3 regions of the Amycolatopsis sp. NPDC050768 genome follow, and region 2 is predicted to be linked to each of the others. Evidence: riboswitches for the same ligand, from Rfam matches in the RefSeq annotation. Region 2 holds a riboswitch; each other region holds the start of a gene.
What was found. Region 2 has a riboswitch for thiamine pyrophosphate ahead of thiC (phosphomethylpyrimidine synthase ThiC). Riboswitches for the same ligand answer to the same signal wherever they lie in the genome.
Positions count from the first base shown of each region.

Region 1: it holds a riboswitch for thiamine pyrophosphate, as region 2 does, so the genes downstream of both, thiO (glycine oxidase ThiO) here and thiC (phosphomethylpyrimidine synthase ThiC) in region 2, are expected to answer to the same signal.
Region 3: it holds a riboswitch for thiamine pyrophosphate, as region 2 does, so the genes downstream of both, AB0H62_RS33975 (thiamine ABC transporter substrate-binding protein) here and thiC (phosphomethylpyrimidine synthase ThiC) in region 2, are expected to answer to the same signal.

Region 1 covers NZ_JBFAHL010000015.1:1,234-6,935, reverse strand. Annotated here, with positions in the region: gene AB0H62_RS35350 (MFS transporter) at 1-1,506, shown strand, start outside; gene AB0H62_RS35345 (threonine/serine dehydratase) at 1,510-2,454, opposite strand; gene AB0H62_RS35340 (hypothetical protein) at 2,610-3,398, shown strand; gene thiE (thiamine phosphate synthase) at 3,395-4,060, opposite strand; TPP riboswitch at 4,091-4,196, shown strand; gene thiO (glycine oxidase ThiO) at 4,190-5,266, shown strand; gene thiS (sulfur carrier protein ThiS) at 5,266-5,466, shown strand; gene AB0H62_RS35320 (thiazole synthase) at 5,469-5,702, shown strand, end outside.
Region 2 covers NZ_JBFAHL010000039.1:26,522-32,223, forward strand. Annotated here, with positions in the region: gene AB0H62_RS50350 (AAA family ATPase) at 1-623, shown strand, start outside; gene AB0H62_RS50355 (LytR C-terminal domain-containing protein) at 670-1,347, opposite strand; gene AB0H62_RS50360 (DUF3263 domain-containing protein) at 1,344-1,652, opposite strand; gene AB0H62_RS50365 (peptide deformylase) at 1,792-2,361, shown strand; TPP riboswitch at 3,135-3,266, shown strand; gene thiC (phosphomethylpyrimidine synthase ThiC) at 3,260-4,903, shown strand; gene thiD (bifunctional hydroxymethylpyrimidine kinase/phosphomethylpyrimidine kinase) at 4,931-5,702, shown strand, end outside.
Region 3 covers NZ_JBFAHL010000014.1:8,982-14,683, forward strand. Annotated here, with positions in the region: gene ychF (redox-regulated ATPase YchF) at 1-1,025, shown strand, start outside; gene AB0H62_RS33960 (hypothetical protein) at 1,051-1,371, shown strand; gene AB0H62_RS33965 (hypothetical protein) at 1,501-1,908, opposite strand; gene AB0H62_RS33970 (4a-hydroxytetrahydrobiopterin dehydratase) at 2,326-2,613, opposite strand; TPP riboswitch at 2,647-2,760, shown strand; gene AB0H62_RS33975 (thiamine ABC transporter substrate-binding protein) at 2,784-3,842, shown strand; gene AB0H62_RS33980 (iron ABC transporter permease) at 3,818-5,458, shown strand; gene AB0H62_RS33985 (ABC transporter ATP-binding protein) at 5,459-5,702, shown strand, end outside.

The sequences.
Region 1 (5,702 bases), on a different contig from region 2:
GGGGTGCTGTGGACGACGATCCTCGGCTCGAGCATGGCCATGCTCGACGGGACGATCGTCAATGTCGCGCTGCCCCGGATCGGCGAGGAGCTCGGCGCCACCGTCGCCGGCCTGCAGTGGATCCTCGACGGCTACATGCTGGCGCTCGCCGCGTTGATCCTCGTCGCGGGCTCCCTCGGCGACCGCTACGGCCGGCGCCGCATGTACCTGATCGGCGTGGTCTGGTTCGGCATCGCCTCGGCGCTGTGCGCGATCGCCACCTCGACCACGGAACTGGTGATCTTCCGGATCATCCAGGGCATCGGCGGCGCGCTGCTCACCCCCGGCTCACTCGCGATCCTGCAGTCGTCGTTCAGACACAACGACCGGGCGCGCGCGATCGGCGCGTGGTCCGGACTGGGTGGTCTGGCCGCCGCGGTCGGACCGCTGCTCGGCGGCGTGCTGGTGCAGGTCTGGTCCTGGCGGCTGGCGTTCCTGATCAACCTGCCGCTGGCCATCGTCGTGGTGCTGATGGCGCTCAAGTTCGTGCCCGAGTCGCGCGACGAGACGGCCACCGGCCACCCGGACTTCACCGCCGCCGCGACAGGCGCGATCGGGCTCGCGGGGATAACCGGAGCGCTGGTCGAAGCGCCTGGCCGCGGCATCGGTGACCCGATCGTGCTGATCGCGCTGGTCGCCGGCATCGCCGGGCTGGGCGTGTTCCTCTGGCTGCAGCACCACTCCCGCGAACCGCTCGTGCCGCCCAGCCTCTTCCGCGACCGGACGTTCACGCTGTCCAACGCGCTCACGTTCGTGGTCTACGCCGCCCTCGGCGCCGTGATGATGCTGCTGGTCCTGCAGCTGCAGGTCTCCCTGAACTACCCGCCGACGCTCGCGGGCCTTGCCGGGCTGCCGATCACGATCATCATGCTGCTGCTCTCGGGCCGCTCGGGCGCGCTGGCCCAGCGCATCGGCCCGCGCCTGCAGCTGGTGGTCGGACCCATCGTGATCGGCATCGGCATGCTGCTGCTGATCCGCGTCGGACCGGGGTCCTCGTACCTCGGTTCGGTCTTCCCCGCGGTGGTCGTGTTCGGCCTCGGACTGGCGTGCACGGTGGCGCCGGTGACCGCGACGGTGCTCGCCGCAGCCCCCGACCGCTTCGCCGGTGTCGCGTCCGGAGTGAACAACGCGATCGCCCGAACGGGTGGTCTTCTTGCGGTCGCGGTGCTCCCCGCGGCGGCCGGACTCACCGGTTCGGCCTACCGCGACCCCGTCGCGCTGACGGCCGGCTGGCGCATGGCACTGCTCATCTGCGCCGTCCTGGCGATCGCAGGAGGCCTCATCGCGTTGGGGATTCACAACGGCGTGCTCGGTTCGCCGGACGATTCCGGAGACGCCTCCGGTGGCGCGGCCGGGCCCGAGGCCAAGCGGACCGTGGACGACGAGTCGCCTCACCTCGGCGAGTGCTTCTCGTGCGGGGTGGACGGACCGCCGACCCACGTCCGCCCGGGCCCGGCGCGCGACTGACGCCTACGCGAGCAGTTCGGCCAGCAGTTCCGGGTCGACGTTGCCGCCGGAGATCACCGACACCGTCTTGCCGCCCGGCAGCTCGCCGGCGTGGTGCAGGAACGCGGCGGTGGCCGTCGCCCCGCTGGGCTCGGCCACGATCCGGGCCCGCCGGGCCAGCACGCGCGTGGCGTCGCGGATCTCGTCCTCGGTCACGGTGACGATGCCGTCGAGCACGCTCTGCAAGTGCGCGAACGTCAGGTCCGACGGCTGGGCGCGCAGGCCGTCGGCGATCGTGCGGGCGCGCTGCTCCATCGGCCACTCGATGCGGCGGCCGGCGCGCAGGCCCTCGGCGGTGTCGCCGGCCAGCTCGGGCTCGACGGCGATGACCTTCGCTCCGGGGCACAGCGCCTTGATCGCCGTGCCGACACCCGAGGCGAGCCCGCCGCCGCTCACCGGCACGAGCACGGTGTCGACGTCCGGCAGGTCGGTGGCGATTTCCAGGCCCGCGGTGCCCTGCCCGGCGATCACGTCGAGGTGGTCGAACGGCGGGATGTAAGTGAGCCCGCGCTCCTTCGCCAGCGCCGACGCGACCGGCTCCTGCTCGGCGATCGGCACCTCGATCACCTCGGCGCCCCAGCTCCGGGTGGCCTCGACCTTGAGCCGCGGCGCCACGTCCGGCACCACGATCACGGCGGGGATGCCGAAGGCGTTCGCGGAGTAGGCGACCGCCTGCGCGTGGTTACCGCTGGAGTACGAGACGACGCCGCGTGCGCGCTGCGCGTCGTCGAGTGAGGCGATCGCGTTGTACGCGCCGCGGATCTTGAACGCGCCGATCTGTTGCAGGCTCTCGGGTTTGAGCCACAGCTCGCCTTCGGTCCAGTGCTGGCGCAGCAGCGGCGTGCGCACGGCGTGGTCGGCTACCCGCTTCGCCGCGGCCTCGATTTCGGAGATCGTCACCAATCGCATGTGGTGAGTATGTCAGGAAAGTGTGAGCCACAGTCCATCCACTGTGGACGGTCAACGTGTCCTCGCTCACGGATGGGCAACGCGGGGAGTTCCTCGCGCGACTTACTCGTTGAACGCCACAGGGGAAATCGCGCGGGTACTAGTAGATCGGGATCATGAGTCAGCAGCGGGAAAAGACATCGGAGCAGGGCGAGAAGAAGAGCTTCCGCCCGGCGCAGGTGGTGGCGACGGCACTGGCCGCCGTCACGGCCGCGTTGCTGGGTTCGACACTCGGCGTGGCGGGGACCGTCGTGGGCGCCGGGGTGGCGAGCGTGATCACCACGGTCGGCGCCGAGCTGTACCTGCGTTCGCTGCAGCGCACTCGCGAGGCCGCGCTGAAGGCGCGCGCGGTGCTCGTGACGGCGGGGCAGCGCAGGGGCAGCAGGCCGGGCCTCTCGCCGGTCGACGACCCGGCGCAGATGCCGACCGTGCTGATGCCGCTCGACCCGTCGGAGATGCCGACGGTGCGGATCTCGAAGCTGACCGCGCCGGCCGAGCCCGAGGAGTCGTTCGGCGACAAGCTGAGGAAGCTGCGCTGGCCGATCATCCTGGGCACGAGCGTGGTCGCCACGGCCATCGCGATCGGCGTCAGCGTCGCGATCGAGGCGGCCGGCGGGCCAGGGCCCGGTTTCGTCCGCCACGACCCGGGCACGAGCCAGCACCAGCAGCAGGACGAGAACACCAACCCGCCCACGACGTCACAGAACAGCCCGCCGCCCAGCGAGACCGAGTCGAACACCCCGCCGCCCTCGACCTCGTCTTCGAGCACGTCCACGAGCGAATCGCCGACGTCTTCAAGCAGCTCGGACAGCGCCCCGCCGCCTTCGAGCACGGGTGGGGCGCCGTCGACCACACCGAGCGCGCCGCAGACGAAGGGTGCGCCGTCGGGGACCCCCAGTCCCTAACCGAGCTGGGACCTGAGCGCCTGCGCGGCCGCCTTCGGGTCTTCCGCGTCGGTGATCGCGCGGACCACGACGATCCGTGTCGCGCCGGCCGCCAGCACCTCCGGCAGGCGTTCCGTGTCGATGCCGCCGATCGCGAACCACGGCCGGTCGGTACCGGTTTTCGCGGTCGCGCGCACGAGGTCCAGGCCCGGCGCGTACCGGCCGGGCTTGGTCGGCGTCGGCCAGCACGGGCCGGTGCAGAAGTAGTCCACGCCGTCCTCGGCGGCGGCCGCCGTGGCCTGCTCGATCGAGTGGGTGGAGCGGCCGATCACCACGTCGTCGCCAAGGACGCGGCGCGCGAGCGGCACGGGGATGTCGTCCTGACCCAGGTGTAGCACGTCGGCGCCCACGGCGAGCGCGACGTCGGCGCGGTCGTTGACCGACAGCAGCGCACCGTGGCGCGCGCACGCTTCGGCGAGCACCTCGAGCGCCGCGATCTCCTGCGCGGCCTCGAGCGGGGTGCCGTTCGTCTTGTCCCGCAGCTGCACGATGTCGACGCCGCCGGCCAGCGCCGCGTCGATGAACTCGGCGAGGTCGCCGCGCGACGAGCGGGCGTCGGTGCACAGGTACAGCCGCGAATCGGCCAGGCGGGTGCGGATCTGTGATCCGGTCAGGGCGGGCATGGCGGGGACGTTACCCGCGCGCTACGGTGGGGTGGTCCGCACGGGAGCCCGAGGCACGGGCTGAGAGGGAGCCGCCGCTCCGACCGTGGAACCTGATCCGGGTCATGCCGGCGCAGGGAGCGTGATTCCATGAGTGAGACCCTCACCATCGTCGGCGGTGGTGTCATCGGCCTGTCCGCGGCTTGGCGCGCGGCGGCCCGCGGCCATCGCGTCACGGTGGTCGATCCGGCCCCCGCGCGCGGTGCGTCCTGGGTGGCCGGCGGCATGCTCGCGCCGGTCACGGAGGCGTGGCCGGGCGAGGAGCACGTGCTCAGCCTTGGCGAGGAGTCGCTGCGGCGCTGGCCCGCGTTCGCGCGGGACCTCGCGGCGGAGGGCACGGACCCCGGGCTGGCTTCGCACGGCACGATCGTGGTCGCGTTCGACAGCGCCGACGCCGGGCACCTCGACATCCTCGCGGAGTACCTGGCCTCGCTGGGCCGTGACGTCGAGCGGCTCACCGGGCGGGCGGCGCGGCGGCTCGCGCCGGGCCTGGGCGCGGTGCGTAGCGGGCTGCACGTGCCGGGTGACCTGGCTGTCGACAACCGGAAGCTGCTGACGGCGCTGCTCTCCGCGTGCGCGAAGCGGGGTGTCGAGTTCTCGGCGTCGCGGGTGACTTCGCTCGACGATGTGACCGGTCCCGTTGTGCTGGCTGCCGGCGCGTGGACAGGCAAGCTGCACCCGCTGCTGGCCGACGCCGTGCGGCCGCTCAAAGGCGAGATCCTGCGACTGCGGCCGCGTCGGGGCTGCCTGCCGCCCCCGCCGTACACGGTGCGCGCGATGGTCGAGGGCCGGCCGATCTACCTCGTGCCGCGCGCTGACGGCGAGCTGGTGCTCGGCGCGACGCAGTACGAAGCGGGCTTCGACGAGACCGTGACCGCGCGTGGCGTGCGGGAGCTGCTGGAAGGCGGCGAACGGATCCTGCCGGGCATCACGGAGTACGAGCTCGTCGAGACCGCGGCCGGGCTGCGCGCGGGAAGCCGCGACGCGCTGCCGTACATCGGGGAGCTCGGCGAAGGCGTGTACGCGGCGACGGGGCACCACCGCAACGGACTGCTGATGGCCCCCGTGACCGCCGACGCCGTGGTCGCGTGGCTGGCCGGCGAGGCCCCACCGGACGAGATCGGGGCGGCCGCGCCCGCCCGTTTGCTGCAGAAGGAGCGAGTCTGATGGAGATCAAGGTCAACGGGAGCTGGCGCGAGTTCCCCGACGGCGCCACCGTGTCCGAGGTGCTCGACGCACTCGACGTGGCCCGCCAGGGCGTTGCCGTCGCGGTGAACGGCGAGGTCGTGCGCCGGGGCGAGTGGGAGGCGTCGGTGGTGCCGAAGGGCGCGAACATCGACGTGCTGACCGCGGTGCAGGGAGGCTGACGATGGACGACGCTCTGGTCATCGGCGAACACAAGCTGTCGTCGAGGCTGATCATCGGGACCGGTGGTGCCGGGAACCTGTCGGTGCTGGAACGCGCACTGGTCGCGTCGGGCACCGAGCTGACGACGGTCGCCATGCGCAAAGCCGACGCCGACGGCGGCACCGGCGTGCTCGGACTCGTGCGGCGCCTCGGGATCAAGCTGCTGCCCAACACCGCCGGCTGCCGCACCGCCGCG
Region 2 (5,702 bases):
CGGGCGCGCTCAACGTGTTCGCGATCAAGGGCGCCGAACTGCTGGACAAGTGGGTCGGCGAGTCGGAGCGGGCCGTGCGCGACCTGTTCCGGCGAGCCGCCGACGCCGCGCCGTCGCTGATCTTCCTGGACGAGATCGACGCGCTGGCGCCGCGACGCGGGCAGTCGTCCGACTCCGGGGTGGCCGACCGAGTGGTCGCCGCGCTGCTCACGGAGCTCGACGGCGTGGAGCCGATGCGCGAGGTCGTGGTGCTGGGCGCCACGAACCGGCCCGAACTCGTGGACCCGGCGCTGCTGCGGCCGGGCCGGCTGGAGCGGCGCATCTACGTGCCGCCGCCCGACGCCGAGTCGCGCACCGCGATCCTGAAGGCGACGTCGAAGAACACGCCGCTGGCGTCCGATGTGGATCTGGCGGCCATCGCGTCCACCCTGGACGGTTACTCCGCCGCCGACTGCGCCGCGCTCATCCGCGAGGCTGCGCTCACGGCGATGCGCGAGTCACTCGAGGCACACGTGGTCACCGCCGCCCACCTGGCGAAAGCACGCGAGGTCGTGCGGCCGTCGCTGGACCCGGCGCAGCTGGCGACGCTGCAGGCGTACGCGCAGGCGCAGCAGGAACGCTGACGAAAACGGACCCCACCTTCGCGGTGGGGCCCGTTGTTTTCGCTGGTCAGCTGCCCTTTGGGCTCTGGTAGTCCTTCGTGATGATCACTATCACGCCCGGGCTCGAGTTCTGGATGCCGTCGAACCGCGGCTGGGCCTGGAACCCGAACTCGGCGGCCAGCTGCTTCGCCGCGGCCTCCTCGTCGGTGCCCGGCCGGAAGTAGGCCGTGGTGTGCGGGATCACTCCCTGCGGGTAGTTGCCGACCTCGGGCACGTTCCAGCCCGACGCGCGGAAGTCGTCGGCGGCCTGCTCGGCGAGGTGCGGGATCGTGGAGTTGTTGTAGACCCGCACGGTCACCCACTTGTTGGACGCCTGCTGGTCGTTGCCCGGCTGCCCCGGCTGACCACCGGGCCGGCCAGGTTGGCCGGGCTGGCCCGGCTGTCCGCTGGGCTGACCAGGCTGGCTCGGCTGCCCCGACTGGCCGGCCGGCGGCGCCGAAGGTGCCGACGAAGCCGGTGAAGACGGGGCCGAAGACGAAGGCGGCGCCGCCGAGGACGACGAGCCCGGCGCCGGCTGCGACGACGAAGGCGACCCGCTCGAGCTGGTGGGCCCGGCGTTGTTGTCGCTCGATCCATTACCCGACAGCGCGGTGACGCCGCCGACGATCGCGGCGATCACGGCGACGCCGATGAGCGCGACGCCCGCGGCCCGCATGGGCCGGGACAGTCCCGAGAAGATGCTCATGACAGTTCGATCCCCAGCCGCCTGGCGCCGCGCTTGCGCTGCCGGGCGGCGCGCGTCTTGCGCAGCCGCTTCACCAGCATCGGGTCGGCCGCCATGGCCTCAGGCTTTTCCAGCAGTGTGTTCAACAGCTGGTAGTAACGGGTCGAGGACAGCGAGAACCGTTCCCGGATGGCGTTCTCCTTGGCACCGGCGTGCCGCCACCACTGACGTTCGAACGCGAGGATCTCCACCTCACGCTCGGTCAGGCCGCCCACAATCTCCGGCGGCGACGGCTGCTCTCCAGCCATCGACTCCGCGGCGTCCATGCGGTCCTCGCAATCGGTTTCGGCTGTCCTTCCGCGGGCGCCATTCAACCACGGAACCCAGGCTCGACATGGGCATCCGGCGCGGCGCGTCACGGTCCGATCCAGGTGTATCAGACGGGTCCGACTAAACTCGCTGCTCGTGACCGTCCACCCCATCCGCATCGCCGGCGATCCCGTGCTGCACCAGCCGACCCGTGAGGTCACGGAGTTCGACGAGCAGCTGCGCACGCTGACCGAGGACATGTTCGAGACGATGTACGCCGCCGAAGGCGTCGGCCTCGCGGCCAACCAGATCGGCCTCGACCTGCGCCTGTTCGTCTACGACTGCCCCGACGACGAGGGCGTCGAACACCGCGGCCTGGTGGTGAACCCCAAGCTGGAGACGTCCGAGGTCCCCGAGACCATGCCGGACCCGGACGACGACTGGGAGGGCTGCCTCTCGGTCCCCGGCGAGTCCTACCCCACCGGCCGCGCGTCGTGGGCGCGCGTGACCGGTTTCGACGTGACGGGTGAGCCGATCACCGTCGAGGGCACCGGCTACTTCGCCCGCTGCCTGCAGCACGAGACGGACCACCTCGACGGGTACCTGTACCTCGATCGCCTGGTGGGCCGCCACGCGCGGGCGGCGAAGAAGATGCTGAAGAAGAACAAATGGGGCGTGCCGGGGTTGAGCTGGCTGCCGCCGAAGGACGAGCCGGCCGAAGCCTGAGTTTCTTTGTCGACGAGTCTCCCGGTCCCGGGTTAGGGCCGGGAGATTCGTCGTTTCAGCGGGTCAGCGGCCGAGGAAATGCTCGCGCACGACGGCGGGGTTTTATCCCAGACCTGATCCGGCATGGTGTCTGACGAAGGCACCGAACGACGACGGTTCTCTTTTTCGCCCGAGGCTTTCCTGCGCAGCCGTGATCGGTGTTGCGCCGGCGCGTTTTTTGTTGCGGGGGGCGGGTTTTCTGTTGTTGTCCACAACTCGGCTTCGCTGTGGACAACTCGGCTTCGGAGATTATTTTGTCGGTGGGGAGCGGTAGACTGGCCAAGGGCCGTTCCCCCGAGGATGGGTGGGGGCTTTCCCAAGGTGAGTTACTGAGGACACAGGCGGCTTGGCCGCGATTTCCGGCGGTTGTGGGCCGGCGAGACGGTGAGCACGATCGGGGGCGTGGGCTCGTCAATGAAGACGGAGCCGTGCGCAACGGTGGACAGGTAATCGCGCCGGCCGCGGGAGTAGTCGGCGGAATCGCGCGGAATCCACGGAGAGCGGTGGCCTGGGGCCTCTTGACCGCTAAGGAACCGGAACCGGGCCGCGCTCATCGCCAACACCGCCACCAGTCCGGCGAGCAGAACTTTCCTCACGAGGCGCCCCGAAGTCGGCGCAGGTGACGGTCATGTGACCGCCTGTCGGCCGGATGCTCCGATCCGGTGAAGAACACACCGGACGCGGGGGTGGCTTGTGCTCGCATGATCCGCCGTGGCATGGTCGAGGGACAACCTCATAACCAACGCGGGAGCTCGCGCCTTGGCGGGCTGAGAGGGCGGCTGGTGTCTGTCTGTGGACACCCGGTGCCGCCGACCGCATGAACCTGACCGGGTAATGCCGGCGTAGGGAGTGAACGTCGTTGACGACGCTGGAGAACGAGCCTGCCATCACGCCTTCCGTGACCACGGGGCCGATCACCGGTTCGCACAAGGTCTACCACCGCACCGAATCGGGCCTGCGGGTTCCGGCGCGGCGCATCGACCTGTCGAACGGTGAGCACTTCGACGTGTACGACACGTCCGGGCCGTACACCGACCCGGACGCGAAGATCGACGTCCACAATGGACTTCACCCGCTGCGCACGGGCTGGGCCGACGGCCGCGCGCACAACACCCAGCTCGGCTGGGCGAAAGCGGGCGTGATCACGCGCGAGATGGAGTTCATCGCCGCGCGCGAGCGGTGCTCACCTGAGTTCGTGCGCGACGAGGTCGCGCGCGGGCGGGCGGTGATCCCCGCCAACCGCAAGCACCCGGAGAGCGAGCCGATGATCATCGGCAAGAAGTTCCTGGTGAAGATCAACGCGAACATGGGCAACTCGGCCGTCTGGTCCTCAGTGGAGGAAGAGGTCGACAAGATGGTGTGGGCCACCCGCTGGGGTGCCGACACGATCATGGACCTGTCCACCGGCAAGCGCATCCACGAGACGCGCGAGTGGATCGTCCGCAACTCCCCCGTGCCCGTGGGCACCGTGCCGATCTACCAGGCGCTGGAGAAGGTCGACGGGGAGCCGGAGAAGCTGTCGTGGGAGGTCTACCGCGACACGATCATCGAGCAGTGCGAGCAGGGTGTGGACTACGTCACCGTCCACGCGGGAGTGCTGCTGCGCTACATCCCCCTCACCGCCCGGCGCGTGACCGGAATCGTGAGCCGCGGCGGCTCGATCATGGCCGCGTGGTGCCTCGCGCACCACCAGGAATCCTTCCTGTACACGAACTTCGAGGAACTCTGCGCGATCCTGCGCAAGTACGACGTCACGTTCTCCCTCGGCGACGGCCTGCGCCCCGGCTCGATCGCCGACGCCAACGACCGCGCGCAGTTCGCCGAGCTCGAGACCCTCGGTGAGCTCACGCACATCGCGCGTGAGCACGACGTGCAGGTGATGATCGAGGGCCCCGGCCACGTGCCGATGCACAAGATCAAGGAGAACGTGGAGCTGGAGGAACAGCTCACCGGCGAGGCGCCGTTCTACACCCTCGGACCACTCGCGACGGACATCGCACCGGCGTACGACCACATCACCTCGGCCATCGGCGCGGCGCAGATCGGCTGGTACGGCACGGCGATGCTGTGCTACGTCACACCGAAGGAGCACCTCGGCCTGCCCAACCGCGACGACGTGAAGACCGGCGTGATCACCTACAAGATCGCCGCCCACTCCGCCGACCTCGCCAAGGGCCACCCCCACGCACACGAGTGGGACGACGAACTGTCCAAGGCCCGCTTCGAGTTCCGCTGGAACGACCAGTTCAACCTGGCGCTCGACCCCGACACCGCGCGCTCGTACCACGACGAGACGCTGCCCGCGGAGCCGGCGAAGACCGCGCACTTCTGCTCGATGTGCGGCCCGAAGTTCTGCTCGATGCGGATCACCCACGACGTGCGCAAGTACGCCGAGGAGCACGGGCTGTCCACTGTGGAGGCCATCGAGGCCGGCATGGCGGAGAAGTCGGCCGAGTTCGGCGAGCAGGGCAACAAGGTCTACCTCCCGGTCGTCGGGCAGTAGTTCCACCCGCTATTAGAGGCAGTAGTCATGACTGAAACACCCCGCACCGCCCTCACCATCGCCGGATCCGACTCCGGCGGTGGTGCGGGTGTGCAGGCCGACCTGCGTACGTTCTTCGCCCACGGCGTCCACGGGCTCGTCGCGCTCACGGCCGTCACAGTGCAGAACTCCCTCGGCGTGCAGGGCTTCACCGAGATCCCGGTCGACGTCGTCACGGCGCAGATCAAGGCCGTGGCCGGCGACATGGGCGTGAACGCGGCCAAGACCGGCATGCTCGCGACGGCCGGCATCATCCAGGCCGTGGCGAAGACGCTCGACGAGGTCCACATCGGACGCGACACGGACACGCCGTTCGTCGTCGACCCGGTGGCCGCGTCGATGACCGGCCACGCGCTGCTGCGCGAGGAGGCGCTGGAAGCCATCCGCACGGAGCTCTTCCCGCGCGCCACGCTGATCACGCCGAACCTCGACGAGGTGCGGCTGCTCACCGGCATCACGGTCACCGGCGCGGAAACCCAGCGCGCGGCGGCCGAGGCGTTGCTGGAGTTCGGCTCACGATGGGTGCTCGTGAAGGGCGGGCACCTCCACGAAGCCGAGGACTGCGTGGACCTGCTGACCGACGGAACGGACGTGCTGGAGCTCAGCGGCGTGCGCATCCACACCGACAACACCCACGGCGGCGGCGACACGATGGCCTCGGCCATCACGTCGTCGCTCGCCAAGGGCGCCGACGTGCCGACGGCCGTGACCGAGGCGAAGCAGTTCATCGAACGCTGCGTCGCCGAGGCTTATCCGCTCG
Region 3 (5,702 bases), on a different contig from region 2:
ACGCGCTGACGCGCAACGACGTGCTCGCCGCGAACTACCCGTTCGCGACGATCGAGCCCAACGTCGGCGTCGTCCCGCTGCCGGACCCGCGGCTCGACAAGCTGGCGGAGATGTACAGCTCGGAGAAGATCGTGCCGGCTGTCGTGTCCTTTGTGGACATCGCGGGCATCGTGAAGGGCGCGTCCGAGGGTGCCGGGCTGGGCAACAAGTTCCTCGCGAACATCCGCGAGGCCAACGCGATCTGCCAGGTCATCCGCGTGTTCGACGACCCGGACGTGGTCCACGTCGACGGCCGCATCGACCCGTCGAGCGACATCGAGACCATCAACACCGAGCTGATCCTCGCCGACCTGCAGACGCTCGACAAGGCCCTGCCACGCCTCGAGAAGGAGGCGCGCACCAAGAAGGAAGCGCGCCCGGCACTCGAGAACGCGCAGCGCGCCAAGGAAATCCTCGACGCGGGCCGCACGCTGTTCCAGGCGCAGAAGGAAGTGGACTTCGAGGCGCTGCGTGAGCTGAGCCTGCTGACGACGAAGCCGTTCCTGTACGTCTTCAACGCCGACGAGGGCGTGCTGACGGACTCCGGTCGCCGCGACGAGCTGGAGAAGCTTGTCGCTCCCGCCGACGCCGTCTTCCTCGACGCGAAGGTCGAATCCGAACTGCTCGAGCTCGACGACGAGGAGTCCGTGCGCGAGCTGCTGGAGTCCGTCGGCCAGGCCGAGCCGGGCCTCAACGCCCTCGCCCGCGCCGGCTTCCACACCCTCGGCCTGCAGACCTACCTCACCGCCGGCCCCAAGGAATCCCGCGCCTGGACGATCCCCAAGGGCGCCACCGCCCCCCAAGCCGCGGGCGTCATCCACACGGACTTCGAGCGCGGCTTCATCAAGGCGGAGATCGTGTCGTACGCCGATTTGATGGAGGCGGGCTCGATGGCCGCCGCGCGCGCCGCGGGGAAGGTGCGGATGGAGGGCAAGGATTATCTGATGGCGGACGGTGATGTGGTGGAGTTCAGGTTCAACGTCTGAGCTTCGCCGACCGTAATCTGGACGGGTGATCGACGAACTGGCTGCCGCACTCGAAGACCATCGTGCGACGCCATTTCCTTCTCCGGCGGTCCGTCGGGGCGCGGACTACGGCTCGGTCTGCGCGGTGATGATCGACGCCAACATCTACTTCCTCTCGAAGGCGGTGGCCGACGGGCACACGCTGCCGGATCAGCAGTGGGATTTTCTCGCGGACTGCGAGGCCAGGTTGCAGGACTCGCTGTCCGAGTTCCCCGAAGCGGGTCGGCCGTATTACGAACGCCTCCTGCGCATTGCCGATCTCGCGTTCAAGCGCATGAAGGAGCGTGCCGATGCTCGGCTTCCGTGATCTCGTGGAGTTCAACGGCTGAGCTTGAGGTGCAGACCTTCAGGCGTTGTCGTGGGCAGGGTGACTGCGAGTACGTCGAAGTGGCGTAGGTCTTTTCAGTTGTCGTGGTTCCCGCGACGGTGAAGTGGTTCAGCATTCGTTCTTCGGCAGCAGGCCCTGTTCGCACAGCCAGTCGCGCTGGGTTTCGCCGGAGGTTTTGCCGCGGCCGGGGCCGCCGGGGTCGAGGTAGCCCTGGTATTCCTTGCAGCTGGGGTTGAACTTGCGTGCGTTGACGGCTCGTTGACCGCAGCCGGGGCTGGTGTCGCGGATCCGGGGTTTGGGCGATGTCCGGGTGGTCCGTGGCGTGGAGGTCGACGTCGGCGGGGCCGTCGTAGGCGCCGGTGGGGTCGGCGAAGGTGACAGCGAGGTCGGCGAAACCGGAGCGGCAGGAGGCGCCGAGGTCGACACCGGCGCCGGCGGCGGGTCAGTGGGCCGTGCGCAGGACGCGGCAGCCAGGAACACCACGGCTGCCGCGCACGCGACGGACGAACGGTTCATGCCGAGTCGTCGGCACCGAACCGTCCGGTGTTTCGAAGGGTGAAAAGAAGGCTCAGCCCAGCAGGCCGAGCACCACCAGAACCGCCAGCGTGAACGCCGTGGCGAGCAGGGTGATCCAGGCGCGCTGGGTGGGCGAGAGGGTGGTGGGCGAGTTGTTCATCGCGTGTCCTAGCGGGGGCGGGGCGGGCGGATTCCGCTGGAATAGCGCGCTGATCAAGGGTGGTGTTACGGCCTGTGGTCGAGATCACGGTGGGCGCGGAAAGTGCGCCACAGGACCGCGCCGGCGGAGGCCACCATCAGGGTGAACGCGATGGTGCCGACGACGATTGCCTGGGTCATGAAAAGGGGTCCCTCCTCGTGGAACGTACGAAAGGGGGACGTGTCAGCCCGCGGAAGGTGTCGCGACAGTAGGGCGCGTCACACGGTGAGCGCGGCGTCGATCTGAGCGGCGAGGGCGAAGTCCTTCGAGGTGAGGCCGCCTTCCGAATGGGTGGAGAGGCGGAAGGTCACCGTGCGCCAGCGGATGTCGATGTCCGGGTGGTGGTCGGCGGCCTCGGCGAGTTCGGCGACGCGGACGACGTAGGCCACGGCGTTCGGGAAGGAAGACAGGGTCACCGAACGGGTGATCGTGGCGCCGTCGCGCTGCCAGTCGGGGACGGTGGTCAGGGCGGATGAAATCTCGGAGTCGCTCAGTAGTTGCGCCATGTGTCCAATGGTGAACCCGTTTGGGCTACGCTGCACGGTTGCCACGGGAGTCCGGTACGCCGGGCTGAGAGGCGGGTGCCCGAGACCCGCGACCGTTCGCACCTGAATCCGGATCATGCCGGCGCAGGGAGGCCTGCTCTCCTTGCTCACGGCGAAGTGCAGGAGGGCAGATGATTCCGCGGACCGCACGCACGGTGCTGGGCCTGGCCACGGTCACGGCACTGGCGAGTGCCTGCTCGCTGTCCGGCGGCAGCTCGGGCGGCGACGCCCAGCAGACCCCGACGGTCACGCTCGTCACCCACGACTCGTTCGTCGCGCCGCAGGACGTGCTCGACGCGTTCCAGCGCCAGTCCGGCATCAAGCTCAAGATCCTCAAGTCGGGCGACGCGGGGGAGCTCACCAACAAGCTGGTGCTCACCAAGGCGAACCCGATCGGCGACGTCGCGTTCGGCGTGGACAACACGTTCGCCTCGCGAGCACTGAACGAAGGCGTCTTCCAGGCGTACACGAGCCCCGAGGCCGACCGCGGGCCGCAGCGGTACTCGGTGGACCCACAGCACCGCCTGAGTGCCGTTGATGTCGGCGACGTCTGCGTCAACATCGACCCCGCGTACTTCGCGAGCAAGCACCTGCCGGAACCCAAGACGTACGACGACCTCGCCGACCCGAAGTACAAGGACCTCACCGTCGCCGAGAGCCCCGCCACGGCGTCGCCCGGGCTGGCGTTCCTGCTGGGCACCGTGGCGAAGTACGGCGAGCAGGGCTGGCACGACTACTGGGCCAAGCTCAAGGCCAACGGCGTCAAGGTCGACAGCGGCTGGGAAGAGGCCTACACGAAGGACTTCTCCGGCTCCTCGGGCAAAGGCCCGCGCCCGATCGTGGTCTCGTACGCGTCCTCGCCGGCCGCCGAGATCGGCGACGACGGCAAGCCGCGCACCAAGGCCCTGCTCGACACGTGCTTCCGCCAGATCGAGTACGCCGGCGTCCTCGCGAACACCAAGCAGGTACCGCAGGCCCAGAAGGTGGTCGACTTCCTGCTCTCGCAGCAGTTCCAGTCGACGGTCGCGGCCAACATGTACGTCTACCCGGCCCGCGAGGGCGTCGACCTGCCCGCCGGCTGGGCCGCGGCCGCGCCGCTGCCGCAGGACCCCGCGACTCTGCCCGCCGACCAGATCCAGGCCGGCCGTGAGAAGTGGATCGGTGAATGGCGCTCGCTCATGGGCGCGTAACGCAGGTGCAGACCGCGCGCACGGCGGGCCTGGCGCTGCTCGGCCTGCTGCCCGTCGCGTTCCTGGTCGTGTTTTTCGCCTGGCCGGTCGTCGCGATCCTCGGCCGCGGCTTCTCGGCGGGCGGCGTCGACACGGTCTTGGCCGACGCGCAGACTTGGCAGCTCGCCGCGTTCACGCTGGTCAGCGCCGCCGCTTCGACGGTCGTCGCCGTGGTCGCGGGGCTGCCGGTGGCGTACGTGCTCGCGCGTGTGAAGCTGCCGGGCGTCGGGCTGGCGCGCACGCTGGTGCTGGTGCCGTTCGTGCTGCCGACGGTGGTCGTCGGGCTCGCGTTCCGCGCGTTGTGGCCCGACGGTGGCGTGTTGCCGCTGGTCCTGGCCAACGCGTTTTTCAACGTCGCCGTGGTCGCCCGGACCGTCGCCGGGCTGTGGAGCTACCTCGACCCGCGGGCGACGGAGGCCGCCCGCGCGTTGGGTGCCTCGCCGTGGCGGGCCTTCCGCACGGTGACGTTGCCCGCGCTCGGTCCGGCCGTCGCGTCGGCCGCGGCGGTCGTGTTCCTGTTCTGCGCCACCAGTTTCGGCGTGGTGCTCATCCTCGGCGGCGGCCGCTACCGCACGCTCGAGACCGAGATCTACCTGCGCACGGTCGACCTGCTGGACCTCTCCGGAGCGGCCGCGCTGTCGCTCATCCAGTTCGCCGCCGTCCTCGCCGCGCTCGCACTCGGCGCGATCGCCCGAAAGCGCCGCGAGAACGCCGTGAAGCTCAAGCAGTCCGCTCCCCGGCGGCCGAGAAAAGGCGAATGGTGGACGGTCGGTGCCGCCACGGTCGTGATCGCACTGCTGATGACGCCGATCGTCGCGCTGCTGGTGGAGTCGGTGTCCACACCGGACGGGTGGAGCCTCGCCGGGTTCCGCGCCCTCGCCGGCACCGGCACGGACGACGCGCTGCAGGTCAGCGGCTGGGTCGCCGCCAAGAACTCGCTCGCCGCGGCCACCGACGCGACGCTGCTCGCGATGACCGTCGGCGTGCTGGCCAGCGTGGTGCTTGTCGCCCTGCGCCGCGCACCCGGCCGCCTCGCCCGCGGCATGGGCGAGACGATGGACGCCGCCCTCATGCTGCCGCTCGGCGTCTCCGCCGTGACGGTCGGCTTCGGTTACCTCGTGACGCTCGACGCGCTGCCCGGCGACCTGCGCACGTCACCGCTGCTCGTTCCGCTCGCGCAGGCGCTGGTGATCATCCCGCTGGTCATGCGGATGATCCTGCCGGTGCTGCGCGCCGTCGACGTGCGGCTGCGCCAGGCCGCGTCGACGCTCGGGGCTAGCCCGGCGCGCGTGTGGCGTGAGATCGACCTGCCGCTCACCGCGCGTTCGCTCGTCGCGGCTGCCGGGTTCGGCTACGTGGTGGCGCTCGGCGAGTTCGGCGCCACGAGCTTCCTCGCCCGGCCCGACGCGCCGACGTTGCCCGTGGCCGTCGCGACGCTCATCTCGCGCCCGGGCGAGCTCAACAACCAGATGGCGTACGCCGCGTGCGCGCTGCTCATGATCGTGACGGTGGCGGCCGTCGCGCTGATCGACCGGTTCGGCTCGGTTCGCGGGCACGGCACGGTGGGGGAGTTCTAGATGGCGCTCACAGTGCGGGATCTCACGGTCCACTACGGCTCGTTCGCCGCGGTGCGCGACGCGCGCCTCGACATCACCGACGGCGAGGTGCTGGCCCTGCTCGGCCCGTCCGGTTCCGGCAAGTCGACGCTGCTGCGCGCCATCACCGGCCTCGAGCCCATGACGTCCGGTTCCGTGAGCTGGGACGGCACCGACCTCGCCACCGTGCCCGTGCACCGGCGCGGGTTCGGGCTGGTGTTCCAGG